2 regions of the Methylobacillus sp. genome follow, and region 1 is predicted to be linked to the other one. Evidence: riboswitches for the same ligand, from Rfam matches in the RefSeq annotation. Region 1 holds a riboswitch; the other holds the start of a gene.
What was found. Region 1 has a riboswitch for thiamine pyrophosphate ahead of V7Z75_RS00865 (3-oxoacyl-ACP reductase). Riboswitches for the same ligand answer to the same signal wherever they lie in the genome.
Positions count from the first base shown of each region.

Region 2: it holds a riboswitch for thiamine pyrophosphate, as region 1 does, so the genes downstream of both, V7Z75_RS02815 (TonB-dependent siderophore receptor) here and V7Z75_RS00865 (3-oxoacyl-ACP reductase) in region 1, are expected to answer to the same signal.

Region 1 covers NZ_DAIUFW010000001.1:164,755-172,233, reverse strand. The annotation lists gene ogt (methylated-DNA--[protein]-cysteine S-methyltransferase) at 40-573, shown strand; gene V7Z75_RS00875 (MgtC/SapB family protein) at 595-1,857, opposite strand; gene V7Z75_RS00870 (LLM class flavin-dependent oxidoreductase) at 1,928-3,214, opposite strand; gene V7Z75_RS00865 (3-oxoacyl-ACP reductase) at 3,399-4,199, opposite strand; TPP riboswitch at 4,228-4,333, opposite strand; TPP riboswitch at 4,440-4,543, shown strand; gene V7Z75_RS00860 (sodium:solute symporter family transporter) at 4,593-6,044, shown strand; gene V7Z75_RS00855 (mechanosensitive ion channel) at 6,141-7,479, shown strand, end outside.
Region 2 covers NZ_DAIUFW010000002.1:102,438-109,916, forward strand. The annotation lists gene V7Z75_RS02810 (ATP-binding protein) at 1-60, shown strand, start outside; gene V7Z75_RS02815 (TonB-dependent siderophore receptor) at 563-2,785, opposite strand; TPP riboswitch at 2,852-2,951, opposite strand; gene V7Z75_RS02820 (SulP family inorganic anion transporter) at 3,080-4,726, opposite strand; gene V7Z75_RS02825 (di-heme oxidoreductase family protein) at 4,859-6,211, opposite strand; gene V7Z75_RS02830 (ABC transporter substrate-binding protein) at 6,222-7,479, opposite strand, start outside.

The DNA of each region.
Region 1 (7,479 bases):
GGGAATTCACGGCGGCGCTCACTTTGCTTGGAGTCTTGCATGACACATTTTGATTTTCTATTGGAACGGGTTGCCACGCCGCTGGGCCAGATGTTGATCGTGACCGATCAGCAACAGCGCTTGCGCGCGTTGGATTGGCAGGATCATGAAGAGGATATGCATACATTCTTCAGGCGTCAGTATCACGGCAACAGTATCAGCCTGCATGAAACCAACCAGACTTCTGCGGCCACGCGCGCCATGTTGGAATATTTCGACGGCAATATCGCCATCATCGACCAGATTCCGTATGCCACGGGCGGTACGGATTTCCAGCGCGCGGTATGGCAGGCGCTGCGGGAGATTCCGCACGGCCAGACCATCAGTTACGGCACGCTGGCGCAACGCATCGGCAAGCCTGCCGCGGTTCGCGCCGTGGGCATGGCCAACGGCGCGAACCCCATTTCCATCGTCATTCCCTGCCATCGCGTCATCGGCGCCAATCAATCCCTGACCGGCTATGGCGGCGGGCTGCCGCGCAAGCAATGGCTGCTGGCGCATGAAAGCGGGATGATGACTGGCAGCTTGATATAAATCAGTGCTGGAGCCGCAGCCTCACCCACTTAGCCACATCACCAGCATGCCCGAGCACAAGGCAATCGCGACCACCGGATAAGTACGCAATGCAAGCTCCCGTCCGCCAATGAAACCCACCAAAGCGGCCTTGAGCACACTGTTGCTGATGACCGCCAGCACGATGCCCTGCACCGCGACATGGCTACCAAGCTCATGCTGCGCGCTGCGCGACAGGGACAAGGTAATGGCATCCACATCGGCGATCCCGGCCAGGAGGGAGACCAGGTAGACACCGGCATCTCCCCAATAGCGCCTGCCCGCCTCCACCAGAAACAGGATCAGTGTCAGCAGCAAGGCGAACCGCAGCGCAGGACCCAGCTCGAACGGGTTGCGCAGCGGAGTTTCAGCGTTTGCGGGCTCTTCCTTGACAGCGCGCCGCCAGAAAACAGCCGCCCCTGCCATATAGACCAGGAACATGATGCCCAGCGGCCAGGCGATCGGCAGCAGCAAGGAGGCGTTCACAACTGCGACTTCCAGCAGCACGCGCGGGAACATCAAGCCTGACGTCGCCAGCAATCCCGCAGCGAGCAATTTGTATAGGTTTTTGGAAGACAACCGCGACAAGGTCAATGTCATGGCCGTGGAGGAAACCAGGCTGCCGAGGATAGCAGTGAGCATCAAGCCGTAGCGCGTGCCTGTGAGGCGCACGGCGATATAGGCAATAAAGCTAAGGGCGGCGATCAGCACCACCATCCACCAGGTGGTGTAGGGATTGAACACCTGCCAGGGATCGTAGGTCTCGTTGGGCAGTACCGGCAGCATGACCACGGATATGAACAATAGCTTCAGCGCGCCGGACAGTTCGGCTTCGCTCAAGCGCTTGAGGAGGGAATGCAGGACATTCTTGAGGCTGAGCAGCAAGGCAACCACCACGGCCCCGGCGCTGGCAAGCATGGCGTAACCCGACAATGCAAGGCTGCCGAGCAGGAAGGTGATGAGCAACGCCAGCTCGCTGGTAATGCCCTGGTCGCCGGTACGGCGCAAATCGCTCACGTAGGCAAGGCTGGCGACCAGCATTAATGCCAGCAGCACCGTGACCCAGACCGCCATGCCCATAGACTGGCTGAGCAAGGTGGTCAAGCCTCCCAATAGGCCGGTTAGCGCGAAGGTACGGATTCCCGCGCTCTGGCAGGATTCCTTTTCGTCGCGCTCCTGCCAGCCGCGCTCCGCCCCGATCAACAGCCCTGCTCCCAAAGCGATGAGCAGGTTGAGCATGATGTCTACGGAAAGCAGCTCGGACATGGAATGTTTTCTCAAATGGCGCAATCGTCATCATACATGATGGTCCAACGCCTAAAAACGCGGCAACGGGCTATTTTCTTGCGGGACGCTCCAGCCCCAGGTGGCCGCGCAGAGTGGCGTGCTCGTAGTCTTTACGGAATAAGCCGCGCTTTTGCAGCACCGGCACCACATGTTCGACAAAATCCCGCACGCTGTCCGGCTGCGACGGCGGCATCAGATTGAAACCGTCCGCGCCGCCATTGCGGAACCAGTGCTCCATCTGGTTCGCCACCTGTTCCGGCGTGCCGACCATGGTGCAGTGGCCGCCGCCCGCCGCCAACCTGCCCAGCAACTGGCGCACCGTGGGCCGCTCGGTCTCGATGATGCGCAGCACCGTGGCATAGCGCCCCTTGGGGCCAGTGAAAGCTTCCAGTGGCGGCAACGGCGGCACCGGAGCATCCAGCTCCCAATCCATGCAGTCCTGGTCGATGAACAACTGCAATTGCCGCAACGAGGTTTCCGCAGGCAGCAGTTCATCCAGCTCGCGCTGCTTGGCGCGCGCCTCCGCTTCCGTCGAGCCGACATAGGTCACCAGTCCGGGCAGGATGGGCACGTCCACCGTGCGGCCCGCAGCCTTCACCCTGGCCTTGACGTCGCTGTAGTATTCCTGGGCCGAAGGCAGGTCGTAGGCCACGGCATAAATCGCCTCGGCGTATTTCGCCGCCAGGTCGCGGCCGAAGCCGGAAGCGCCCGCCTGGAACAGCACCGGGTTGCCCTGCGGCGGACGCGGCACGGTCAAGGGGCCATCCACCATGAAATGCCTGCCGCGATGGTTGATCTGCCGCACCCGGCTTTCATCGACGTAATCCCCCGCGCGGTCGTTGAGCAAGGCGCCATCGTCCCAGCTATCCCACAATTGCAGCACGGCCTGAATGAATTCGTCCGCCCTCGCGTAGCGCTCGGCGTGGCCGGGCATGGCCTCGTAGCCGTGATTGCGCGCTTCCACATCGAACATGGACGTCACCACGTTCCATGCCGCGCGTCCGCCGGAAATATGGTCGAGCGAAGCCATCAGCCGCGCGGCATGGAACGGCGTGAAGAAGGTGCTGGAAATCGTGCTCACCAGGCCGATGTGACTAGTCGCCCGGCTGATGGCCGTCAAAGTGGTCACCGGCTCCAGAAACCAGCGCGGCCCGTCGGTGATGTTGTTGGTGGCATGGCCGTCGGCAAAGAACACCGCATCCAGCTTGCCACGCTCGGCAAGCTGCGCCATTTCCTCGTAATAGCGGATATCTCCCAGCCGCTCGACCGGGGAATCCGGGTGACGCCAGGCCGCGTTGTGGTGGCCGCAGCCGAACAGGAACAGGTTGATGTGCATCATGGCAGAACAAGAGCCTCTTTAGTGAATTCAGGAATGGCAGGCGCTGAATTAGCGGATAGCATGTGCGATCAAGAGTGGCTGACAAAGCTTGGCTTAGCGATCCGCTAGGCGCCCCGTCGCAGAGAGTACAACTAGTACGGCAAGGCGGAGTAACAACGCCAGGAAAGTCTTGTCAGCCGCGCTAGTTCTTGACCAGGCCGCCATCAACCACCAGGTTCTGCCCCGTCACAGCGCGCGACCAGGGCGAGGCGAAGAAAAGCACCGCGTCGGCGAACTCTTCCGGCGTGGTGACGCGGCGCAACGGCGTGCTCGCCGCAATCAGGTCGAACACGGCATCCGGCGTGGCGGCCGAGGCGTCAGTGGTGCGCAGCAGGCCGCCCGATACCATGTTGACGGTAATGCCGTCCGGCCCGAGGTCCTGCGACAAGGTGCGCGTCAGGGAAAGCAGCGCCGCCTTGGCCGCCGTGTAATCGTGATAAGGCACTACCGGGTTCTGGAACAGGTTGGTGCCGATGTTGACTACCCGTCCGCCGCCCTGCGCGCGCATGCCGGGCAAACAGGCCTGGACGGTATTGAGCGCGCCGCGCACCACGCCTTCGAATTGCTGCTGCAACCCTTCCCAGCCAAGGTCATGCGCATGCGCCCGCGCATCGCCGTTGAACTTGAAATCAGGCAGGGCATTATTGACCACAACCGTGATCGGCTTGCCGAAATGCGCTTGCGCCTGCTCTGTCATCGCCCGCACGGCAGCAGCATCGCTCACGTCCGCCTGGATCGCCAAAGCCTGTCCCGGCGCTTCATTGGCCAAGGCCTCGGCGGCTTCCGCGCTGTGAAGATAGTTGACGACCACGCCCGCCCCCTGGTCGAGGAAAGCGCGGGCGATATGCCGGCCCAGCCCGCGGCCGGCGCCGGTGACGAGCACGAGTTGTTCTTGAATCGGGAATAGCGGTGAAGATGGATTGCCCATGTGATTCCTTTGCAATGGTCCATGGCAAGGAATTACAAGGCAGGCAAGCTGCGACAGGCATTCCTCCGCCAGTATGATCTGGATCAGGTATACGGGTGTGTTCTCAGCCCTAAAGCAGATACTGCAACAAGGCACCCCGTGCCGAAAGACAGAACCATAGCATGGAATATAAAGAATTTACATCCGGCATCATGTGAAAATCACCATGAAAATCGTTATAATCTGGCACCGAAACGGCAAAACCTTATTGGGCCGTTTCAATCCTAGGGGAGCCGCTTGCGGCTGAGAAATGGCAATTGCCATGACCCTTAATACTTGATCCAGATCATGCTGGCGAAGGGAAGGAAATAGCGCATCCATCATTGTGCGTACTCCTTGTCGTTCGTCGATTACAGGAGTCACCACGCAATGCTCAGTACACAAGCCGCCCTCGCCTGGCTAGTCTTTTTCGCCGCCGTTTTTGCCATTGCCGGCATGGCCTATTCGCGCAGGTTCCGCGGCAACCTTGAAGAATACATCGTCGCGCGCAACAGCCAGGGCACGCTGGCCAGCATCATGACCCTGCTGGCTTCGTCGCTGGGCGCGTGGATATTGTTCTCGCCCGCGCAAGCGGCGACCTGGGGCGGCCTGACCGCCGTGATCGGCTACGCCATCGGCGCCATGTCGCCGCGCATCGCCATGATCCCGCTTGGCAAGCGCATGCGCGAGCTGATGCCCAACGGCCACTCCCTCACCGAATTCCTGGTTGCGCGCTACGGCAAGCCCATGTACCTGCTCGCACTGACCATCATGCTGTTCTACCTGTTCATCGCCATGAGCGCCGAGATCACCGCTATCGCCAAGATGGTGACATTGCTGGCGCCCGTGCCGCTCTGGGCCACCGCCGCCATCGTGCTCGGCTTCACCCTGCTCTACACCACCTACGGCGGCCTGCGCGCCTCCATCTTCACCGACAAGGTGCAGATCGTCATCATCATCCCGTTGCTGGCGGCGCTGGTCTTCATCGGCTGGCAGGCCACCGGCGGCATTGCCCCGGTCGCGGAAAAGCTGCAGCAAACCGCGCCGCAGCTGATCAACCTTGAGGATATCGGCGGCATCAAGGCCGGGCTGACCTTCTTCGTCGCCATCCTGCTCACCGGCATCTTCCACCAAGGCAACTGGCAGCGCATCTACTCCGCCAAGGACATTCCCACCATGCGCAACGGCTTCCTGCTCGGCGGCCTGCTGGTCGTGCCCTTCATCTTCATCATGGGCCTGTTCGGCCTGGCCTTCATGGCGATGACACCGGATGGCGACAGCTCGGTGGCCTTGTTCAGCGTGGTCATGCCCAATATCCCGCTCTGGCTGGCCGTCGCCCTGATTCCGCTAGGCATCTCGCTGGTGATGTGCAGCGCGGACACGGCCATCAGCGCCATCTCGAGCATCGTGGCGGTGGATATCGGCCGGGTGATGCCGAGGAGCAGCGCCGCCAGCCTGATGCGCCTGTCGCGCTGGCTGGTGCTGCTGGTTGCGGTTCCCGTCTTGATCGTCGCCGCGCAAGGCTACAGCGTGCTCTACCTGTTCCTGCTCGCCGACCTGCTATGCGCCGCCGCGGCATTCCCGGTGTTCTTCGGCCTGTTCAGCCGCTCCCACACCGGCCGCGAAGCCGTCATAGGCACCACTGCAGGGCTCGCCGCCGGCCTATCCATGTTCCCCATGCCCAACCAGCCGGTGGCGCATTTGCTGGAATCCTTCCTGCTCGCCGCCCTGGTCCCGGTCGCCGTGATTGTCCTCATGCGCCTTCTTAAACGCCGCCAACAGCATTTCGACCTCACCACGCTGAACAGCGGCATCCGCAAACTGGATAGCGAGCAGCTTTGAGATGGCACGGCCTTGTTGACAAGTCTTTCCCGACGCGGCCATCATCTAGACCGTAAGACACCGGATATTGTCATCTAAACAACACGGGAGGATCGCATGAATACGGAATGGAACAGTATGTGGGGCGCGGTACAAACCGGCCTCGGCGACAACATGCTTCAACTGCTCGGCGCGCTGGCCATCCTCGTGCTGGGCTGGCTGTTCGCAGTGCTGGTGCGCGCCGGCGTGCGGCGCGGCCTGGGTATGGCAGGCACCAACCGCCGCTTTGCGCAATTGACCGGGCAGACCGGGAAGCCGGTGGATATCGAAAAAGGTGTGGCCGTCAGCCTGTTCTGGATCGTGCTGTTGTTCACCTTCGTCGCGGTGCTCAATTCTCTCGACTTGGCCATGGTATCCGGCCCGTTCGCTGCGCTGCTCACCGAAATGTTCGCCTATGCGCCGCGCATTCTCGCGGCCCTGATACTGGCGCTGGTCGCCTGGTTGCTGGCCAGCCTGGTGCGCGCGCTCATCACGCGCGTGCTGGCGAAGACCGCGCTGGATGAAAGGCTGGCCGAGCATGCTGGCATGGCGCCCATCAGCGACGGCCTGGCCCAGGCGCTGTTCTGGTTGGTGATATTGCTGTTCGTGCCAGCCGTGCTGGGAGCGCTGCAACTGCAAGGCCTGCTAGACCCGCTGCGCGACATGGTGGCAAGGGCGCTCGACATCCTGCCCAATGCCGTCGCTGCGCTGGTGATCGGCGGCGTCGGCTGGATCGTCGCCACGGTGCTGCGCAACCTGGTCAGCAACCTGTTGCGCACCGCCGGCGCCGACAATCTCGGCCAGCGCGCCGGTATAACGGAAACGCTGCGCCTGTCGCACGTGGGAGGCTTGCTGGTATTCATCGCGGTGTTCTTGCCGTCGCTGATCGCCGCGCTCGACGCCCTGCGCATCGAGGCGATTTCCCGCCCGGCCACCGACATGCTGTCCATGTTCCTGGCAGCCGTGCCGCACATCATCGCTGCCGGCTTGATCCTCGCGGTCACCTGGCTGGTGGGCTCGTTTGCTTCGCGCCTGCTGGCCAGCCTGCTGCAAACGCTCGGCTTCGATACCCTGCCGGCTCGCGTCGGGCTCGGCCATGCTTTTGAAGGCAAATCGGCTTCCGGTTTCGTCGGCAAGGTCGCGCTGTTCTTCGCCATGCTGTTCGCCACGGTGGAAGCCGCCAACCAGCTCGGCTTCCTGCAAGTCAGCGACATCATCGCCACCTTCATCCGTTTCGGCGGCGACGTGCTGCTCGGCTCCGTGATCCTGGTGATCGGCTTCTGGCTGGCCGGCATGGCGCATGAAGCCATCAGTCGCGCCGCAGGCCCCAACAGCCGCGGCCTGGCACGCATCGCCCGCTTCGCCATCCTTGGCCTAGTAGTCGCCATGGGCCTGCGCGCCATGGGCATCGCCGACG
Region 2 (7,479 bases), on a different contig from region 1:
ACCGTCGATTATCTGGGTTTGCATTTGCCCGCTGATGAAGCAGATACTTTTGCGCGGTGATTTCACCGTATGCATCCTGCAACGGCTGGTTTGGTTTGGATATCTTCCATGGTGGTTAAGTCTTGTCAGGCCGCTTTTCGCTTGTCAGCGAGTCACTTTCATTTGCTTCGCCAAATGAAAGTAACCAAAGCAAAGGCGACCCCGATTGTCTGCGACCCGGAGCTAAGCTCCGGGCACCCTGCGTTGCTCGCTTTTCATGGGGACTGGCTGAACTCGCTGCGCTCGAACAGACGCCAGTCCTGAATCCATGAAAAGCTGCGCTACTCGGCGCAGCCAGACGGGGAACCCAACTGCAACAGCGACTTGGCATTGCTGCGCTGGCCCTTGGCTTTGAGGGGGCATACCCCCAATTCCCCAACTGTTTGTTATCCCGGCCTTGAGCCGGGAACTCGTGACGTTTGCGGGAATGCAACAAGATGCCAGATCAGTCCGGCATGACAGGTGTGTGAGAAAGAGAAATGCTGGGGCGGCGTATCCTTGAAAAGTCTGTGAAAACAGCCTGTTAAAAATCAATCTGCGCCGACACGCGGAATACGCGTGGCGCGCCCGGGATCAGGTAGCCGCCTAATGCGCTTGATGAATCGCCCCAATAAAATTTGTTGAACACATTGTCCACGCCGAAGCGGAAGGTCGTGACCGTGCTGCCGAATTCGGCCATATAGCGCGCGCCCAGGTTCAGCACGTGATAGCCGTCCACCTTTCTGTTCAAGCTTGCGATCTCGTTGCTTGGGGAGAAGTATTTGCTGCCGGAGTAAATCCATGTTGCATTCAGCTTAAGGGCGGGGATGCCCGGCCATGCATATTCGCTATACACCGCGGATTTGAATCTTGGTACGTTGCCTGCCTGCTTGCCTTCGATGCGTGGGTCGCCCGTACCTTCGGCCCTGGCCCGCAACGCGGTCAAGCTGGCGCCCAGCATCCAGTCGCGCGTGACACGCCCCTGGGCTGCGAATTCCAGGCCGCGGTTGACTTGTGTGCCGTTGACCACATAGGTTGATGTGCCGCCCGGATGTTCATCTACATATTCATTATTGCGCTTGATCTGGAAGATGGCTGCCGACAGGTTGATATCCTTGGTTGGCTCGGCTTTCACGCCAAGCTCCATTTGTCTAGACTTGCTGGGGTCCATGATGATCTCGGCATTCGTAGTGCCGGTAGGTGCCTCACCCCCAGGCTCCAGACCCTCTGCATAAGAGCCATAGAGTGCCACCGTGGGTTGGAGGTTGTAGACCAGTGCAGCACTCGGCAAGATAAAGTTGTTATCGGTACTGCGTGTGGTGACCCCTGATGAATTGAACTGATCGCGCTTGAGTGCTACATAACGTACACCCGCGTGCAGCTTGAGCTGATCATTCAGTGCCATGACATCTTGCACAAAAATCGCACGTTCTTCATCTTTACGGCGCAAGTGAACGGGATTGACGGCTGCTGTTGAGTAATTGTCGTAATAGACAGGATTGTAGATATTGCTATCGCCAACATACTGGAACGCATAGTCGGCAAAGTGATCGCGACGACGCAGCGTGGAAAGGCCAACGGTGAGATCGTGCTTTACCGTGCCTGTGATGGCATCGCCTTGTAGCAGTGCTTGGGTGGTGGTGATGGAGCGCTTGTCATTTTTACGACGCAGGTCGTAGAGGGCATACTGTCCACTACTGCCATATCCAACCGTTGCATTGGTTGGACAATAGGCTGGAGCATTGGCTAAATCATTAAAATTCCAGCAACCCGAAGGTAAAGCCACGGCATCATCGCGATGTAGCACTGATTGGTTGGCCTGCAAGGTGGTACGCCAGTGGTCGTTCAGCGTGTAGTTGAACTTCACGCCGATATTGTGGCTGTCATCGACGACAGGGCTGCTCCAGGATTGATCATTGAGCATCTGCTTGGCACGAATGCCTGTCGGAATGCGCTGCTCCGGCCCAAGCAGCTGGAAGCCTGGCACGGTCAGTTGCGATTTGTGCTGATAATCCAGATCAAGCTGCAAGAGCGCACGGGGACTCAAGTGGAAATCAAACGCACCTGAAATGAAGTTACGATGGCCTGTTGAGCCATCAATATAGGATTTGATGTCTTCCGCCGCAGCATTGATGCGATAACCGAAGATACCGTTTTCAGTGCGTCCGCCAATATCTACCGCGCTATATACCGTACCGCGCTCGCGAACCTCAAAGGTTGCTGTGTGCAGCGGCGTATCGGTGGGGCGCTTGGTCACATAGTTGAGCATGCCGCCTGCAGCAGCGATGCCTGATTGCAGGCCTGCCAGGCCTTTGAGTATTTCGATGCGCTCCTTGTTTTCCATCGGCACCATGGCTTGCGCCAGAATCACCAATCCGTCCTTGCGATAGTTGGCACCCTGATCCAATACGAATCCGCGAATCGCAAACCAATCTGCCAGACCAACGGCATTGTAGGAGTTTTGCACACTAGCATCCCACTTCACGGCATCGGTGGCCGAGCGCACGCTGCGGTCCTGCATCTGCTCCTGCGTGATGACATTGATCGAGGCTGGCGTTTCCAACAGCGGTGTTTCGGAGAAGCCGCCAACGCTGGCGCTGCGGGCAACGCCATGGGCAGATTCGGAGGTGATGACGACTTCCGGCAATGCGTTTGGCGCTGCGGAGGCGGTATCGCTGTCATCATCGCTCTGGGCCAGGGCAACAGGCGCAAAAGCGCAGGCAACGGCCAGCACGCTGAGTTTTTGACGAAAAGGGAAAGCAGGCATTGTTTGGTTCCACTCGCGTTAGGGACAAGCATGCGCGGGAACGGACAAAGAATCTCTGGATGGACCTTGAGTGGCTTTGCGCTTTCCTACGCTGGCATTATCCAGGTCAGGTTCAAGGGTATTTCTCACCCGAAGATTCGGCTCTTCAGGACCCCTAGCGTGGGACGTATACTAACAAAGAAAGTGGAAGAAATGCCAATTTTCGTTGCGCACAGGGTTGGATGCCGCGCATGGCAGCCAATTGGCTGCGTATTCAAGTGAGCCATGTGGAAAGGTTTGTGCGTAAAAGCCTGTTCAATGGCGATGGGCCGGAAAGTGAGCTTCCGGCCATAGTAAGTGCAGGTGCGGCAGCACATTAGGTTCGCCGATCTGGCTGGTGAGTCCTGCGCGGCGCAGTTTTTCCAGGATATTGGGTCTGGCTTCGGTGATGACCAGCCGGATCTGGTGCTGTCTGCAAGTGTCCAGCAGGTTCCATAATGCCTGCATGCCGGTGGCGTCCATGATCGGTACGCGCGACATCCTCAGCACAATGGTGTCGGTATCCTCGCGTATGGTTTGCAGGCGGTGCTGCAGGTGCTCGGCAGCGCCGAAGAAGAACGGCCCTTCCAGGCGATAGACCAGCATGCTGGATGGCAGGCGCCATTCGCGCTGTCCGTATTCCTGTTGCAAGTCCTCGTCGCTCAGTTGCGTCACGCTCACCGTGTCGGCCATGCGCTTCATGAACAGCAGCGTGGCGAGCATGACGCCGATATTGACGGCAATCACCAGATCGCTGAACACGGTGAGAAGGAACGTGATCAGCAACACGGCAACATCCGCGCGTGGAGCGGTCTTGACCATATGCAGGAAACGCGTGGCCTCGCTCATGTTATAGGCCACCACGAACAGGATGGCTGCCAGTGCCGCCAGCGGGATATTCACCGCCAATGGCGCCAGCAGGATGACGATCAGCACCAGGGTGGCCGCATGCACGATGCCCGAAAGCGGGCTGTTGGCTCCGTTGCGGATATTGGTGGCGGTGCGGGCCAGCGCGCCAGTGGCAGCGAATCCGCCGAACAGGGGAGCGGCGATATTGGCAATGCCCTGGCCGATCAGTTCCTGGTTGGATTGATGGCGTGTGCCGGACAGGTTGTCGGCCACCACGGCCGATAGCAATGATTCAATCGCCCCCAGCAGCGCAATGGTGAAAGCCGGGCCAATCAATTCGATCATGGTTGCAGGGCTGATGCCTGATGGCAGAGAAAAATGCGGCAAGGACTGCGGAATGCCACCAAATGCGCTACCTATGGTCGCGACTTCCTTGAAGTGGAAGACGGACTGTACCAGTGTTGCGGCGATAATCGCTACCAGTGGGCCAGGAACTCTCTTCCAGCGGCGGTTGGAGAAAATCAACACTGCCAGCGTGAATATGCCAAGTAATGCAGTCTGCCATTGCAGATGCGGCAATGCCTCAAGCAAGTGCAACAGTTTTTCATGAAAATGATGCGAGGCTTGCGGGGAGAGTCCGAAAAAATCCTGCCATTGCCCGACAAAGATAATCACTGCAATGCCGCTGGTGAAACCGATGATGACAGGCTCGGGGATATAGCGGATAACGCTGCCCATGCGGGTGAGTCCCATGACCAGCAGCATGACACCAGCCATCAGTGTGGCGATCTGCAGGCCCGCGATACCATACTTTGCGGTGATGCCGGACAGGATGACGATGAATGCGCCGGTCGGCCCGGTAATTTGCACGCGGCTGCCGCCAAACAGGGAGGCGAGCGTGCCAGCCACGATCGCGGTATATAAACCTTGTTCCGGCTTTGCGCCCGAGGCGATGGCAAAGGCCATGGCCAGCGGTAGCGCCACCACGCCGACGATCAGCCCTGAAATGATATTGCGGGACCAATATTGACGCGAGAGCAAACCCGCGTGCTTGGCTTCAAGGATGGCAATCATGATGTGGTGGGAAAATGTATAAAGCAAACATTATAGGGCTTTTCTACTCATGCCGTCATGCGGGCAATGCGGTGTGCTATAGACAGTTGCAAGGCAGATCAGTAGTTTTGAAGGCGAGCAGGGCGGGCCCGTTTACAGCGATTCGATGAAACTCAGCAAGGCATGACGTTCTTCTGGCGTCATGGCGCGTACCATCTCCTTTGCTTCCTCGGCTTCCCCGCCATGCCAGAGAATGGCTTCCAGAATGGTGCGCGCGCGGACGTCGTGCAGGAATCCCGCGTTTTTCTCCACCAGCTTAGCCAGGCCTATGCCCCACAGGGGAGGCGTGCGCCATTCACTGCCGCTTGCCGCGAAATCCGGGCGGTGATCCGCGAGTTCTGGCCCCATGTCGTGCAGAAGCAAATCGGTATAAGGGGCGATGGTCTGTTGACTCAGCGCCGCCAATCTGGGGAAATCCCCTGTCTTTATCTGGGGGCGGTGGCAGGCTGCGCATTGCGCCTGCTGGAAAAGGATTGCGCCGCGCTGTACCAAAGGCTGGTCCTGATGGCGCGGCGCAGGCGCGGCCGATGCCAGTTGGTAGAACGCCATGTTATCGAGCTGCTCAGTGGTGATTTCAGGCGTGCCTGACACTGGGGCCTGCTTGCAGCCGGTTTGCTGTTCGGCACAATTGCCATGAGGAAACAAGCGGGAGGACAAGCCCATGTCGCCAGCCAGGGCGTTGGCCGTCTGTTCGCGCAGCGTCGCCACATTGGCCTTCCAGCCAAAGCGCCCGATCACCTGCCGTTGCTGCTCCGCGCTCCAGACACGATTGAGCCTGCCCTTGATCTTGCCGGGCTTGGGTTGCGATTCCAGTGCCAGCAGGGTGCTGTCCGCAATGGCTTCGAGCAGGCCCGTGCCATAGATACCGGGCGCGATGCGGGCCGAGGTTTGCAGGTTGTCCGGCAGCGTGCCATAGGCCAGGCTGCTGAACGTGATGATTGGTTTGCGCAGCTTCACACGCTCGCCGCCGTTCAATGATATTTCGCTTTCCTCGTAACGCAGATGGGCGCGGCCTTCGGCCTCGACGCCCGGCGCGCCGAATTCCTGCAACTGGTCGCCATACCATGGATGGGGCAACGGGCTGCCTTCAGGTGTCTTGCCGGGGACGCTCAGGCGGACCAGCATGGCGCGCATGGATTCTTCCGGGCCGTCAGGCGCGAAGCCGCGTCCGTTCTTGGCATGGCAAGCAATGCAGGAGTTGCGGTTATACAAAGGCCCCAGCCCGGCAATATCGCGGTCTTCCGCCGGGGAAATGATCCAGCTTTGCCGGACCAGTCCTCGGCCTAACTGGAACTGCAGGTTTTCTTGCGAGGAAAGCGGACGGATAGGCTGGCTATAGGCTTCGCGGCTTGCAAGGCTGGTCAGCACCTGCGCCGGTTCATCGCCGTGGGTAGCAGCGGGAGCCAGGGTGAGAATGCAAACAGCGAGGGACAGGATGCTGCGCATAGCCCCAGGATTACCGCTGTGACGCGATACGGGCGGCTTCCTGGTAGCGCTCGTGCATGACTTGCTGCCACCGGCTGATGTCCGCTTGCTTGGGAGGCTGCAGGGATTCTGCCGCGGTTTCGTCGATCGGTAACTTTTGCAGCAGCTCCCTGGCCTTGGTCACTTGCGGCGCATCGGCGCCCAGCTTGGCGCTAGCACTCTCGATGGCGCGGATCGCCTGTTGCAGGGGCGCCAAGTTGAGGGTGATGATGGCATCGAACAGCGCATTGGTGGCTTCCTGGCGCGCTAGCCCGCGACGGTTGTCGTACACAAAGGCCGGATTGTTCTCGAATGGATTGAAGTAACCGGCAGGCTTGTCTGCGTACACCGAGGCCCTAACCGGCAATTTGCGGATATCGGGGTGGAACAATAGCCGCTGCCCTTGTTCGGACAGCACGAATGCGCTGAAAGCCTTTGCTCCTTCGGGGTTGGCTGCATGTTTCATGATGGCAACGTGGGCAGGGGAATAGCCAGTCAATTTAGGGTAGGCAAACTGCAATGGCGCACCGTTGGCAATGGCGGATGCCGTGAAGAAATCGATGGTCAGCCCCGCGAACAGGCGGCCGCTGGCAACATCGTCAGTGACGAAAGTCGCGCCCGCAGTCACCAGCTCCGCATTGGCGGCGATGGCCTGCAACAGGTTCCAGCCCGCCTGCCAGCCGTAACCCTGCAGCAGGATATCAATGAGCGGCGGCGCATAGCCGACCTTGGAAGGGATGGGCAGCGCGACCTTGCCCTTGAATCCCGGCTGACTGAGATCTGCCCAGTCATGGGGAACAGGCAGCCCGGCGGCGGCCAGGGCCTGCGGGTTGCTCACAATGCCGTACCCGGCAATCTCACTGGCGATATGCTGGCCTTCGCGCAGGGGAAAGCCATTGACGGTTTCAGGCAGGCCATCCAGCTTGATATCCAACGGCTGGAATGCTTGCATTTTCTCAAGCTGGGCGAAATTGCGCTGGGCAGGCGTCCAGTACACATCTACCGGCTGGCCTGACTCCTTGAAGTAGCTCATGGCGTCGCGCGATTGCCGCCAGAGAATCTCCAGCTTGTATTGCGGATACTGCTTCTCGAAAGCCGCCTCGAACTGCGAGACGACTTCCTGCGGATAGCTGGTCATGACAATGACCTTGCTGGTGTCCGCAAATGATGCCTGGCTGCCCAATAGCAGCCAGAGCAGAAGAACTCGGGAAAGCCAGCTCGATGCTGTCTTGATAGCCAATGCTGTCTTG